2 regions of the Pseudarthrobacter sp. S9 genome follow, and region 2 is predicted to be linked to the other one. Evidence: riboswitches for the same ligand, from Rfam matches in the RefSeq annotation. Region 2 holds a riboswitch; the other holds the start of a gene.
The links. A riboswitch is a leader RNA that binds a small molecule or an ion and turns the genes downstream of it on or off. The one in region 2 is predicted to bind cyclic di-AMP.

Region 1: it holds a riboswitch for cyclic di-AMP, as region 2 does, so the genes downstream of both, ACQCSY_RS18950 (hypothetical protein) here and ACQCSY_RS05100 (M23 family metallopeptidase) in region 2, are expected to answer to the same signal.

The regions. Positions count from the first base shown of each region.
Region 1 covers NZ_CP189576.1:3,939,326-3,946,174, reverse strand. Annotated here, with positions in the region: gene ACQCSY_RS18970 (phosphatase PAP2 family protein) at 1-16, shown strand, start outside; gene ACQCSY_RS18965 (VTT domain-containing protein) at 19-693, shown strand; gene ACQCSY_RS18960 (response regulator transcription factor) at 695-1,372, shown strand; gene ACQCSY_RS18955 (sensor histidine kinase) at 1,377-2,375, shown strand; gene ACQCSY_RS18950 (hypothetical protein) at 2,478-3,140, opposite strand; cyclic di-AMP (ydaO/yuaA leader) riboswitch at 3,145-3,315, opposite strand; gene ACQCSY_RS18945 (hypothetical protein) at 3,516-3,770, shown strand; gene ACQCSY_RS18940 (hypothetical protein) at 3,806-4,243, shown strand; gene ACQCSY_RS18935 (cation:proton antiporter) at 4,240-5,397, shown strand; gene ACQCSY_RS18930 (DNA alkylation repair protein) at 5,434-6,099, opposite strand; gene ACQCSY_RS18925 (hypothetical protein) at 6,192-6,785, shown strand.
Region 2 covers NZ_CP189576.1:1,092,000-1,098,848, forward strand. Annotated here, with positions in the region: gene ACQCSY_RS05075 (molybdopterin molybdotransferase MoeA) at 1-354, opposite strand, end outside; gene ACQCSY_RS05080 (DUF6457 domain-containing protein) at 351-638, opposite strand; gene mobA (molybdenum cofactor guanylyltransferase) at 622-1,365, opposite strand; gene ACQCSY_RS05090 (HNH endonuclease) at 1,452-1,952, opposite strand; gene ACQCSY_RS05095 (NlpC/P60 family protein) at 2,197-2,940, opposite strand; cyclic di-AMP (ydaO/yuaA leader) riboswitch at 3,241-3,410, opposite strand; gene ACQCSY_RS05100 (M23 family metallopeptidase) at 3,548-4,369, opposite strand; cyclic di-AMP (ydaO/yuaA leader) riboswitch at 4,374-4,590, opposite strand; gene ACQCSY_RS05105 (metal-dependent transcriptional regulator) at 4,736-5,431, opposite strand; gene serC (phosphoserine transaminase) at 5,787-6,849, shown strand, end outside.

The sequences.
Region 1 (6,849 bases), 1.7 Mb from region 2:
ATCTAAGAGGAAGTGAACATGCACACCTTCTATGCCGCAGCACTCCTTCCGGCCGTGTCCGCCGCCGGAACCCCGCTCCTTGACCCGGCCAGCCTGCTCGCGGGGCTCGGCCCTGCGGCGCTGGGCGTCATCGCGCTAATGGTCTTCATCGAATCCGGCGTGCTCTTCCCCTTCCTGCCCGGAGATTCCTTGCTCTTCACCGCAGGCCTGCTGCATCAGCAGCTGCAACTGACGCTGCCGGTGCTGATCGGTGTCGTCACCGCAGCTGCCGTGGCCGGAGACCAGGTCGGCTATATGCTGGGACGCACGTTTGGCCGGAAATGGTTCAAGGACGATGCCAGGGTCTGGAAGACGGCGCATTTGACCGCCACCGAGGACTTCTTCCGCCGCCACGGCGGCGCCGCAATCGTGCTGGCCCGTTTCGTGCCCATGGTCCGGACGTTTGCGCCGCTGAGCGCCGGCATCGCCCGTTACGGTTACAAGTCCTTCACGCTCTGGAACGTCACGGGCGCCCTCGCCTGGGCCGGGTCCGTGACGCTGCTGGGCACCTGGCTGGGCCACTTCGAGGTCATCGCAAAGAACATCGACGTCATCGCCGTGGTCATGGTGCTCGTCTCCGTCCTGCCCTGGGGCGTCCAGCTGCTCAGGCGCCGCCGCAGCCGCGCTGAGGACATGGCACGGAATAATAGCTGACATGACAACCGCCGACCGGCCATCGCTCCTGCTCGTCGAGGACGACGCCGTGCTGGGACCGCTCATCGCAGAACTGCTGGAGACGGACTACCGGATCCGGCTGGTCGCCAACGGCCAGGACGGTCTGCATCTGGGCCTGACGGAGACCTGGGACGTCATGGTCATCGACCGCGGGCTGCCCGTGATGGACGGAATCACCCTCATCGCGGCGTTGAGGTCGAAGGGCATCTCCACACCGATCCTGATTCTGACCGCGCTTGGCGACGCGGACGAGAAAGTCAGGGGTTTGGACGCAGGCGCCAACGACTACGTGACCAAGCCATTCGACGCCGCAGAACTCGCGGCGCGCCTGCGCGCGCTGACGCGCACCTTCTCTCCGGCCCGCGCGGCGCCCGTGAGCATCGGCAACTGGGAACTCGATCGGGCGTCGCGCTCCGTCCGGTCCCTCTACGGGCCCGTGGTGCCCCTCACGGCGAAGGAGGGCGACCTGCTCGCGGCCCTGGCCACGGAACCGGGGCGGGTCTTCACCCGGGACGAACTGCTCGCCAGGTTATTCCACCCCACAGACCAGCCCGGCGTGATCGACACCTATGTCCACCACCTCCGCCGGAAGATCTCCAAGACCGTGATCCGCACCGTCCACGGCGTCGGCTACCAGATTGGCGACGCCGATGAGTAAGCCCATGAGGAAGAGCGGGCCGATGGGCGGCAACCCGGACCAGTCCACGCTGCGCAGGGCCTCCCTCAAAGTGGCGTTGCGGATCAGCGCCGCCTGCGCAGTGATGGTCCTCTGCATCCTCGCCGCCACCGCCATTTACCTCATGAACCAACTTGCACACCCCGGGGTGCCAGGCTCCACGGCAGCGGGGCCGGCCTACACGTACCTCGATTCCAAGGACCTGCTCGAAGCCATGATCATCGCAGGGGCATCGGGGATCGTGTTGGCCGGCGTCGTCGGGTGGCTGAGCGCGCGCAGCGCCATCCGACCCCTCGGAGAAGCACTGGCGCTGCAGCGCCGGTTTGTCCAGGATGCCAGCCACGAACTGCGCACGCCCCTGGCCATCCTGGACACACGGATCCAGCTCACCCAACGCGACACGACGCCGGGCTCAAAGCAAGGCCAGGCCCTCGCCCGGATCCGGGAGGATGCGGCAACGCTTACGGAGATTGTCAACGAACTGCTCCTGGCAGCAACCTCTGCCAGGCCTGATCCTTCCGCGGCACCGTCCGACCTGGCCTACGTCGTCGCCGCCGTCGCCGAGAGTCTCCAGCAACTGGCGGGCCAGCGGGACGTGCTTCTGGATTTTTCCGCCGACGGCCGGCCGCTGGCACGGATCGACCAAAACGCTCTGCGGCGCGCGGTGCTGGCCCTGGCGGATAACGCCCTCGCCCACACTCCACCCGGCGGACGCGTCACCATCAGGACGGTTACAGAGCGGAACCAGGCAGTCATCACCGTGGCTGACACGGGGTCCGGGATCACGGGCGTCGATCAGGCCCGGATCTTCGACCGCTTCGTGAGGACCTCCCGTTCCGATGGAACACGCGGACAGAGAAGCTTCGGCATCGGCCTGGCCCTCGTCCGCGAGATCGCCACGGCCGCCGGCGGCACCGTCGACGTAGCCAGGACCGGCCCCGAGGGAACCGTCATGAAGATCGAGCTTCCTCTGGTCGTGCGCTGAGTCCCGGTCCCGGCAAAGGAAAGACCGGTGATCGGATGCCCCCAAAGGCATCCGATCACCGGTCTTATCCGCACCAGCATCTAGCCCCAATGGGGCTTAAGCTTAGGCGCGGACGAAGGTCACGCCGCCGGTAACGGTGAGCCAGGACAGCGGGTGCACGATCGTCTGGTTGGACCCGTTCATGCCGCCGCTGACGACCTGGCCGTTGCCGGCGTAAATGCCGACGTGGCCGGCCTGGACCACCATGTCACCGGGCACGGGAGTCCCGACGACGGTGCCGTAGTTCATGAACTGCATGGGGCCGAGGTCGCCGACCGGCTTGCCGGCTGCGCCGAGCGCCTTCTCCACCATGGCTGTGCAGTCCTGGGTGATACCCAGCTGGCCGTAGGCGGCGGAGAGCATGGCGGCGTTGAGGCCGCCGGCTGCCGGCGCCGCGGCGGGGGCCGGGGCGGCCTGGACCTGCACCGAAGCCTTGGGGGCTGCCGCCTGAGCTGCTGCGGCCGGGACCGCAACAGCCGGCTTGGGCTGCTCGATGACGGGAGCGGCCGTGGAGGTGACGGCAGGACGATCGAAGCTGATCTTGACGCTTGAATCGGCGCTGACCGGCGCGGCGACCTGGCCCTTGACATCAATGGACGACGCCGGCGCGGAGTCGCGCTGCACGGGGGCTCCCGCTGCGTTGGCGGCCATTCCGCTGGTGAGGACCAGACCGGATGCTGCGGCGAGGATGGCGGTTTGGCGCGCAAAAGTATTGATTGAAGACATGAATGTAGCCTCTCCCAATGCCTGCGAGGTGAGCTGTCGGATTCGGATGGGAGGCACCCGGCCGCACTCGGGGCCCGTCGTTGCGGGCTCTGTGCGGCTTCACCCCAAGACCTGCAGACGAGCAGGTCAAAAGTGGTTTCCCCGTCTCTGCCGGACGTTGAAGCGAATGGGCCCCGGGCCGCGGCAGAGTTAGGCAATCGGCTGGGGAGCGCCCGTATCGGAGACAACAGGCACTTATCCACCGTAACGCGGACCGCAGGCTAATGTCACATTCAGGTAACGGCAATCACGCTGCCGTCCGGTATTCCCATAGGGACGGCGGCTCTTCCGAGCATAGGATGATGCCGTCAGCATGTCCCCGAAGCGGAGGCCGAAATGAACAGCCACTGTGTTGCCATCTGCCAGCTGAGCAATCAGCCTCAGGAGGATTTTGATGTCAACACCGAGCTGCTGATCCTGGAAGGCAAGGACGTCCATGTCTCGACGTGGGACGCGGAACCCCGGGACGGCGGCTTTGACGCGCACGTCCTGAATGACCGCGTCGACGCTCTCGGTTTCATGGTGGTCACGGACTGGGAGTTCCTGGACGGCAAGGCCTACGCGGTGGTGGAACGGCGGACAGGCAGGTAAGAGCGCTGGCGGGTGGACGGGACTAGTCTCAATCCATGGCGAAGGAATCCAGGAAAAGCGACGACCCGGCCCCGGTTTTCTGGCTCGCGGAACCCGAGGAGCATGATTACCCGGCCGCGGAGCGGTACCTCACGCTGCTCACGGGCGCCGCCGGCGCCGCCGCCATCGTGCAGTCGTTGCGCAATGCGCCGGTGACGCATCAGCTCGCGAAAGACATTTTGCGTGCCTCTGGGCTGCCGCTCCTGACGGCCGACAACCCCCACGTCGCCGCTGATCTGGCCAAGATCGCCGCCGGCAAGGAGCTGTCCCCGGTGCTGCTGGTCCGGGGAGACCTCGACGCCGGCATCGCTGCCCAAGTCGCCGACGGGTACCACCGGATCTGCGCTTCCTTCCTGACCGACGAGAATACGGACATCCCCGTGAAGCTGGCAGATCCGGCGGCCCCGGGTCCGGCACGCCGCGGCGCGCCGTGACGTTCCTGTCCCTGGCGCTGATCGCCGTCGTCGCCCTGGCCGGCCCGGTGCTGGCGCTACGGGTGCGCTGGCGGCTGCCGGTGGTCTTGGGCGAACTGCTGGCAGGCATCGGGATCGGGCAGACGGGGCTCGCGCTGGTCGACTCGGGCGATCCCACCTTCAACCTGCTGGCGAACATCGGCTTTGCGCTGATGATGTTCGTGGCCGGAACCCATGTGCCGGTCAGGGACCCGCAGATTCGCTCCGCCCTCGGGAAGGGGTCCCGCCAGGCCGCCGCTGCTGCGATCGCGGCTGCGGTCATCGGAACCGGGGTGGGCCTGGTCTTCGGCACCGGGCATGCTCCCCTGTACGTGGTGCTGCTGGCGTCCTCGTCCGCTGCCCTGGTCCTGCCGATTGTTGATTCCCTGCGCCTGGGCGGACCCCAGGTGGTCGCCATGACCGCACAGGTGGCCATCGCGGACATCGCCTGCATTGTGGCGTTGCCGCTGGTTGTGGATCCGCCCAACGCCGGCCGCGCCGCGCTGGGTGCGCTCGCGGTGGCGGCGTGCGCAGCTGTGCTCTTTTTCGTGCTGCGCTGGCTGGAGCGCAGCGGCATCCGCGGGCGCATGCACCGGCTCTCGGAAAACCGCAAGTTCGCCCTGGAGCTCCGGATCCAGCTGGCCCTGCTCTTCGCGCTGGCAGGGGTGGCGAACTTCGGCCACGTGTCGGTGATGCTGGCCGGCTTTTCCTTCGGCCTGGTGGTCGGCGCCGTCGGCGAGCCGAGGCGGCTGGCCCGCCAGCTGTTCGCCGTCAGCGACGGCTTCCTGGGGCCGGTTTTCTTTGTCTGGCTGGGGGCGTCGCTGAACCTGAGGGACCTCGCCGGGCGCCCGGACATGATCGTTTTGGGCCTGGCCCTAGGGGTTGGAACGGTGCTGCTCCACTCCGGACTGGGGGTGCTTGGGCTGCCCCTGCCTCTGGGGGTTCTTTCCGCGGCACAACTGGGGGTGCCGGTTGCCGCGGCGAGCATCGGCACGCAGCTCCACGTGCTGCTGCCCGGTGAGGCGGCGGCCCTGCTGCTGGGCGCCCTCGTCACGATAGCCGCGAGTGCAGCCGCCGGATCGCGTGCCGCTAGGACTTTCTCTCAGCCCGCGGCCGGCGGAGACGCCAAACCCTGAACTTCGGTAGCTGTCTCCGGACGCTGCGCCGTGGCATCACTCGTCGACGACTGAGAAGTGCAGTTCCGGCCTCTTCTTCGTCATCTCATCGAGCACAAGGGAGATCGCTTCCCGGACCTCGGGCCCGTCTGCCCGTTTCCTGCCTGTCGCCGGGGACTCGCCCAGCACCGTGCAGGCGTGGCGGACAAATCGGTCCCAGTCCCCCGCGCCCGTTCGCAGCGGCCGGAGCGGGGACAGCAGGGCGGCACGGCGGAGCCAGACGTCCGGTTCCCGCACCCAGCGGTCCAGCACACTGTCCGCCCGCACCATGTCCGGCCTGTCCAGTCCCTCGAGCAGGGGTCCGATCACGTCGACGGCGAGCGGGTCGACGAGCGCGCGCACGTGCGCCTGCCGCACGAAGCCCTCTATCCGGGTCAGGTCCGAGTTGGTCAGAAGCGGGACATTGGATTGCAGCAGGACCACCGCCGCGAGCCGGCGCTCAAAGACGGGCACAGCCCACAATTCCGAGCTGAGCGCGGTGATGTCATCATGCAACAGGCCGGGATAACGGCGGCCGGCATCCCGGATCGTCCCGCGCACCGCGCCTACCGAGGCGCCGTAAAAACGCAGATCGCCGCCCAGACGGGACTGCGCCTCTTCTGCACGGCTCCACGACCCCTCCCGCTGCAGGGAGAGGTCGATGAAATCGCCGGCGTCACTCACTCGTCCATTCTTTCCCGTCGGCGGCGGGCAGGCGAACCCTCTGCCTAGACTGGCAGTGTCATGTCGTCCGAACGAAAGCGGTTTCCGTAACCATGCACCCCAAGCTCGCACTCGCCGTCGCACTGTCCGCTGTGATGCTGGGGGTGGCGTCGTGCGCGGCACCCGCGCCTTCGCCCGTGGGCAGCTCGAAGACGACGTCCTCCGCCGCCGGTTTTGCCTTGGACACCGCCGGCGCCCGTGAGCGGATCGCCCAGGCCGGACTCGCAGTCCTGACGGCGGAGGGAAACGTGCAGCATTTTCACGCCCACCTTGATGTGCTGAAGGACGGCCAGCCCGTTGCTGTGCCGGCCAACATCGGCATCACGGTGGGCCCGGGCAACAAGCCGGACGGCATCTCTGCCCTGCACACGCACGACACCAGCGGCGTCATCCACATCGAGTCGCCCACCGCGGGGCAGGTCTTCACGCTCGGGCAGCTCTTGACGGAATGGGGCGTGCTGGCGGGCGGCGGCGCCGCGGGGACGGGGAGCGGGCCGCTGGGCGGCTGGACCGCCTATGTCAACGGCAAGAAGTACGACGCCGGCGTCCGGGACGTCCCGCTGAAACGCCACGATGAAATCGTGCTGTCCTTCGGCGCGTCGCCGGCAAAGATTCCGGCCTCCTACGAGTTCCCGCCTAACGAGTAATACGGCGGCGGCGGCGCAGTTAGCGCGACGCCGTTGGCGCGACTCCATCATTACCGTCGTACCC
Region 2 (6,849 bases):
CTCGCTGCGCAGCACGGCCTTCGCCCCTGGCGGGATCAGGCCGCCGGTGGCGATCGGACTCGCCTGGTGCGGGGCCAGCCGCTGGTTCGGCTCGGCCAGGATCCAGGGCCCGCTGCCGTTGACGGCCCAGCCGTCCATGGCAGACGAGGCATAGTGCGGCATGTCCTGCAGGGCCGCCGCATCCGCCGCCAGGGTCCTGCCCAGGGCCTGCCGGAGAGGCACGGGGGCCGCGGGAATGGCGGTGGCACAGTCAAAGGCGAGCTGCCGGGCCTCATGCCAGGTGTGGGCCACGTGCCGGTGCTGCCCCGGCTCGGCCTCCGCAGTCCCGTGGCCGTGAGGGGGTGCAGGCGTCATGCCCCGGGAGCTTCGGCGGCCGCGTAGTCCTTGGCGAGCTGGCGGGCCACTCCCATGGCGGCCTGCATGGACACGGCGTCGGTGGCCTGGCCGGAACCTGATGCCAGTCCGGCGGCAAAGCCTGCGATAAACGTGGTCAGCGGGGCGGCAGGGCGCACCACGGAATGAGCCGCCACACCGGCCAGGGCCAGGACCTCTGTCACGTCAATCTCGACATCCTCAAGCTCCAGGGCCTGGAGCAGGGCACGGCACCAGTCTTCCAGTGTTTCATCCTGGCTCTTCACCGTTTGCCTCCAAAGTCGAGTTCAGCTGCGGAGCTCCGGACCGGCCGTCTGGATCGTGGCCTTGAACCGGGCCGGATATCCCTAGGGCGGTGGCGTCATCCCAGGTATCCACATCATCCGTGGAACCGGAGGGGACTCGAACTTCCCGCACCTCAAGACTAGCAAGAAGGGCGAATACCGAAGCGTTCTCGAGGGCTCCCCGGCGCGCGGCGTCCGCGACGCAACGTTGTAGCGCAACTGTGCCATAAAAGCCCAGTAGGGGTTGCCTGCGCCCATCGCCGGAGACGGCCATGACGCCGTCGGTCTCCGGCGCATCCTCCCGGGCTGGCGTGGCGGACAGGGCTGTACTGTCCGGCCCGTCGCCTTCCAGCGCTTTGATGAGGGCGCGGACAGCGGACTCCACGCGGGGCATGTCACAGGCCAGGACCAGGGTGAGGGGCGCCGGACCGACTGCCCCGCCTCGGGCTGCATGGTCCGCCGCCACAGCGGACAGCCCGGCAGCGATGGCGGCGGCCGGACCCGCGAAGGGAGGATCCTCGCGGCAGTTCAGGACGCCGTCGGGCAGGTTCCCCGGGTCAGGCCCGACGACGACGACTCCCCTGGCGCCGTGCGCGGCCCGCAGCGAGCGTTCAAGGAGGGTGGCGCCGTCGTAGACCAGCCGTGACTTGGGCACGCCTCCCAGACGGGAGGACTTCCCCCCGGCGAGAATGACGGCATCGAACTCCACCGCTTCAGCCTAGCGCGGCAAGGGGTCCGGACCGGCACGCCGCGGGTTCAGGCGGCAGGTTCAGGCGGCAGGTTCAGGCCGCAGGTTCAGGCCGCGGATTCGGGCAGCAGGAACGGATCCCAGGCCGGAGTCGGCTTTTCGAGTTCCTTGATCTGCCAGACGGTGCCCTTCGGCGGCGCGGGAGCAAAGCCGAGTTTCCAGCCCATCTCGCCGGGCGTGTGATCACCCTTGGCGTTGTTGCAGCGCAGGCAGGCGGCCACGAGGTTTTCCCAGGAATCCGCACCGCCCCGGGACTTGGGCTGGACATGGTCTATGGTGTGGGCAGCCTTGCCGCAGTAAGCGCAGCGGTGGCCGTCCCGGCGGAGCACGCCCCGGCGGCTGACAGCCGTCATCGTGTTGTACCGGGGCCGGATATAGCGGTTCAGCAGGATCACGGACGGGCGGCCCAATATGTCCTGGGGGCCGACGACGGGATCGTCCCCTTCGGCCACCACGCTGGCCTTTCCGGTCAGCACAAGGACAAGCGCCCGGCGGAAGGTCACTACCGCCAGCGGTTCATATCCAGCATTCAGAACGAGCGTGCGCATCCGCATACCTCTTCACGGCCGCACCCGCCAGGGGCACGAGGGCCGGCTGCCCTCTGCATGGTCAGGCTATGGATCGACAACACAAGAGTAAACACTCAAGTGCCGGATCACCGAATTTTTTTCGACCGCGCCGGTCCGTGCCCCGGAAAGTTCATTCCGCGGCAACACAAAAGACCCCCGCCACCAGGGCGGGGGTCCTTCGAAAGTGCTGGGGCCGTGTTTAGCCTTTGTCTTAGCCCGTGGCTTAGCCGCCGACGCGGATGAAGACCGGGCCGGAGCCGACGTTGGCGCTGTACAGGGCGGTGGTGCCGCCGTTCCAGCCGCCGTGGACGGCCATGCCGTTGCCGACGTAGACAGCGATGTGGGCCATGCCCACGCCACCGTTCTGGTAATAGGCGAGGTCGCCCGGCTGTGCCTCGGCGGCGCTCACGGTGCGGCCCAAGGACAGGTAACCTGCCGGCCAGCCGTGGTAGTGGATGCCCGCTGCGGCCAGTGCGTTGGTTACGAGGGCGGTGCAGTCCTGCCCGACGCCGATCTGTGCATAGGCAGCGGCGGCGATCGTCGCGCCGTTGCCGCTGCCGATGCCTGCCGGTGCGCCGACGGACGCGGATGTTCCGAGCTGCGCGCCGCCGGCCTGGGCGTCCTGGACCTTCACAGCGGGCTTCGGGGCCTCGACGACAGGAGCCGGCGACGTGGTGACGGCGGGCTTCTCGTAGGAGATCGCGATGGTAGAAGCAGCCGAAATAGTTGCCGGAGCAGCTGACTGGACTTCGAGGGCGGAAGCGGAGGTGGATTCGCGCTGAACGTTGGTCTCAGCAGCGTTGGCTGCGATACCGCTGGTCAGAACCAGGCCGGATGCTGCGGCGATGACTGCAGCCTGGCGGCCCATGCCGCCGGCGTTGTCGCCGACAGCCTTGGCAATGACAGCAAGCGAGTTGGTCTTGGTGACCTCGGCGCGGTGCCGTGCAATGGTTGCACGAGTAGTCATTAAGTTCTCTCTTTCGTGATCCTTGGACCGCGCGTTTTCAGGCGCGGAATGAGGACGCTCCGGCATCTTGGGGGTACGCCGGATCGCCCCGAATGGGTTACTTAGCGAAGGGTGTACTGCGAAGACACGCCAAAAGCGAGCAGGTGCTTGGCCTGCTGTCCGGACTCAGTGGAGAGTGAGTCCGCGGAGTGAGCTCCAATCCGGGCGCCGGCAAGGGCAGCACGGGAGTTGGATTTCAGCGGGCTCCGAAGAGCCGCGCAAGCGCGATTATGCGCAGCATTGTGGCGTGAAGACACGAAAGTAGCCTCTCCCAATGCCTGCGAGGTGAGCTGTCGGATTCGGATGGGAGTCACCCGGCCGCGCTGCTTCCTGGGAAGCTTTGCGACTTAACCCCAAGGTCTTCTTTCGAAGACCAAAATTGGTTCCCCCGCCCCTGCCAGACGATGTGATGCGATCGGACCTTGAGCGGTGGCAGAGCTAGGCAATCCACTCAAGAGCGCCAACTTCGGAAAAGTTGGCGTGCTTCAAACGCTACAGGAGTCCGGACTCAATGTCACATTCAGATCACGGCGTGTCACAAGAATTCGAGAGTGATCCATCGGCTTACTTAGAGCCAGCCGAGCGGGTCAACGACGTCGCCGTTGACCATCACTTCGAAGTGGAGGTGGCAGCCCGTGGAGGCGCCTGTGGTGCCGCTCATCGCGATGAGGTCCCCGCGGGAGACCTTCTGGCCGACGCGCACGGAGGATGAGGACAGGTGGTTGTACGTGGTCTCCAGGCCGTTGCCGTGATCGATCACGATGCGGTTTCCACCGCCGTAGGGGTGCCATCCGGAAAAGGTGACGGTGCCGCTGGCGGCTGCGTGGACGGCTGTTCCGCATTGGGCGGCGTAGTCCTGGCCGCGGTGGAACTCGCCCGCACCGCCCGTGATCGGGCTGACGCGGTAGCCGAACGGCGAGGCCGTGACCATCTGGTCCAGCGGCGCACCGAGAGTGCCGGCCGATGCCGCGCGGGTGATGCTGCCCACCGACTGGGCGCTCAATAGCTGCTTGAGTTTCCCGTCCGGGTCGCCCTTCGTGGTGACGGCCGTGCGGCTGAAGTCGACCTTGGCTGCGGCGGCCGCCGTGACATCCGGCTGCGCTGCGGCGGCGACCGATCCGGACAGGCCGGCGCCCGTGGCCATGACCGGGCTGGTGACGGGGACGGTTACGGTCAGGACCAGGCCCGTGGCGGCCAGTGCGATGCCGGCCTTCTGTCCCACACCGCTGGCGGCGGCAAAGTCCGTTACCTGGCGGAACGGACTGCGGCGGCCCCGGCGTTCGTCGCGGTGCGCGTCACGTGGGCGGTCGGCCATTGGGGCGACAACCGGGCGCGGCTCCGGAGCGGGACCGGTCGCGCGACGACGGCCCCTGGCGGTCTGGGTAGTCAAGAACGGTTCCTCTCTGGATAGCCTGCGAAGTTAGCTGTCGGATTCGGGTCAGAGAGATCAAAGACCCGGTCCGCCGTGGCAAGCAGCCAGACACTGAGGCATCTTGGGATGCCTCGGTGGAGTGTGCTTGCCGCTGACGGACTTCACCCCAAGGCTGCTGTTGAAGCAGCCGCAAGTGGTTCCCCCGCCCCTGCCAGAAGGTGTTTCTGCGACTGATCCGCTGGCAGGGCTCGGCTTCGGATCAGGTAACGCTTTGGTATCGGTACTGGCCACTAACTATAGGTGATTAAGCCGCCCGGTAATAATTCCGTAATCACTTTTGTGCACAACTCATCGGTCATCCCATGAGCGGCGAGTCAGGGCAGGTTAGACGACCGTTACAAACACATGGGCGGCGACTTCGGGAGGCAACTCCAGGGCGCCTTCGATATCCGGGACCCGGACCGAGATGTACTCGCCGACCCGCTCCAGCGAGATCACGGCACCGGGCCGGATGCCGCCCTCATCAAGCTGAACCAGCAACTCCGGCTCGACCTGGATCGGCTCCGCCAGACGGCTGACCGTGATCCGCGAATCCGCACCGTAGCCGGCCATGGCGTCCAGCAGGTTCACCACCCCGTCCGTGTAGGCCCGGGACGGCTGGCCGCCGAGCTCCGCAAGTCCCGGGATCGGGTTTCCGTACGGCGAGACGGTCGGGTGGTTGAGCATCTCGAAAATCCTCCGCTCGACGCGTTCACTCATCACGTGCTCCCAGCGGCAGGCTTCCTCGTGGACGTAGGCCCAGTCGAGGCCGATCACGTCGGCGAGCAGGCGCTCGGCGAGGCGGTGCTTGCGCATGACTCCGATAGCGCGTTTCCGGCCGGTTTCCGTCAGCTCAAGGTGGCGGTCGCCCGAAACAACCACCAGTCCGTCGCGTTCCATGCGCCCGATGGTCTGGGAAACGGTGGGGCCGGAGTGGCGCAGCCTTTCGGCGATGCGGGCGCGGAGGGCGACGATGTTTTCTTCTTCAAGTTCCAGAATGGTCCGAAGATACATCTCCGTAGTATCGATCAGATCCGTCATTCAGCTCAGCTCCTCGAGCGCCGTCCTTGCGTCATTCCCACCGTACCGCGTGCAGGATGCGCCCTGGCGAGATCCGCCGTACGTTCGCAGGACATCTTAGCCTATTTTGAATTACTCCGGATAATCTTCCGGGCGTCGGCACTGGCCGTCACAGTCCCCTCGTTGAGCGTCGGCGTATCAACCGCGAACCAGCCGCGCACCGCCCGCACCGGTGCCTCAATGACTGGACTGTGACGGACCCTTTTCCGTATCGCCCGGGGCTTTCAGGCAGAATGAAAAGGAGTCTTCGTTGCAGCCACCCCTGCCAGGCCACCTCCCAAGCCACGCTACGTATCAGCCGAAAATTGGAGCCACTGTGAGCGACACCAGCATCACGATCCCCGCAAACCTCCTGCCCCAGGACGGACGGTTCGGCGCCGGACCGTCCAAGGTCCGGCCGGAACAGATGGAGGCCCTCGCCGCGGCGTCGGCGAAACTGCTGGGGACCTCCCACCGCCAGGCACCCGTCAAGAACCTTGTCGGCTCGGTCCGGACAGGGCTCAGCGAGTTCTTCCGTGCCCCCGAAGGCTACGAGGTCATCCTCGGCGTCGGCGGCTCCACGGCGTTCTGGGACGTCGCCAGCTTCGGCCTCGTGGACAACAAGGCACAGCACCTGTCCTTCGGCGAATTCGGCTCGAAGTTCGCCTCTGCCACCAACAAGGCACCCTTCCTGGCCGCCTCCTCCATCATCAAGTCCGAGCCCGGCACCCGGCCGTCCGCACAGGCGGAGGCCGGCGTCGACGTTTATGCGTGGCCCCAGAACGAGACCTCGACCGGCGTCGCCGCCCCGGTCAAGCGCGTGGCCGGCGCCGATGCGGGATCCCTGGTACTGGTGGATGCCACCTCTGCCGCCGGCGGCCTGGACGTGGATGTGGCCGAGGCCGACGTCTACTACTTTGCCCCGCAGAAGAACTTCGCGTCCGACGGCGGCCTGTGGCTCGGCCTGTTCTCCCCGGCAGCCCTCGAGCGGGCGGCCCGGATCAAGGCCACCGACCGCTGGATTCCCGACTTCCTGGACCTCCAGACGGCGATCGACAACTCCCGGCTGAACCAGACCTACAACACTCCGGCGCTGGCCACCCTCGTCACTCTGGACGCCCAGGTGCAGTGGCTCAATGCCAACGGCGGACTGGACTTCGCCGCGGCCCGGACCGCGGACTCCGCCGGGCGGATCTACCGCTGGGCCGAGGCCTCCGGGTACGCCACGCCATTCGTGGCCAACGCCGAGGACCGCTCCAACGTCATCGCCACGGTCGACTTCGACGAATCGATCGACGCCGCGGCCATCGCCAAGGTGCTCCGCGCCAACGGCATCGTGGACACCGAGCCCTACCGCAAGCTGGGCCGCAACCAGCTTCGGATCGCCACTTTCGTGGCGA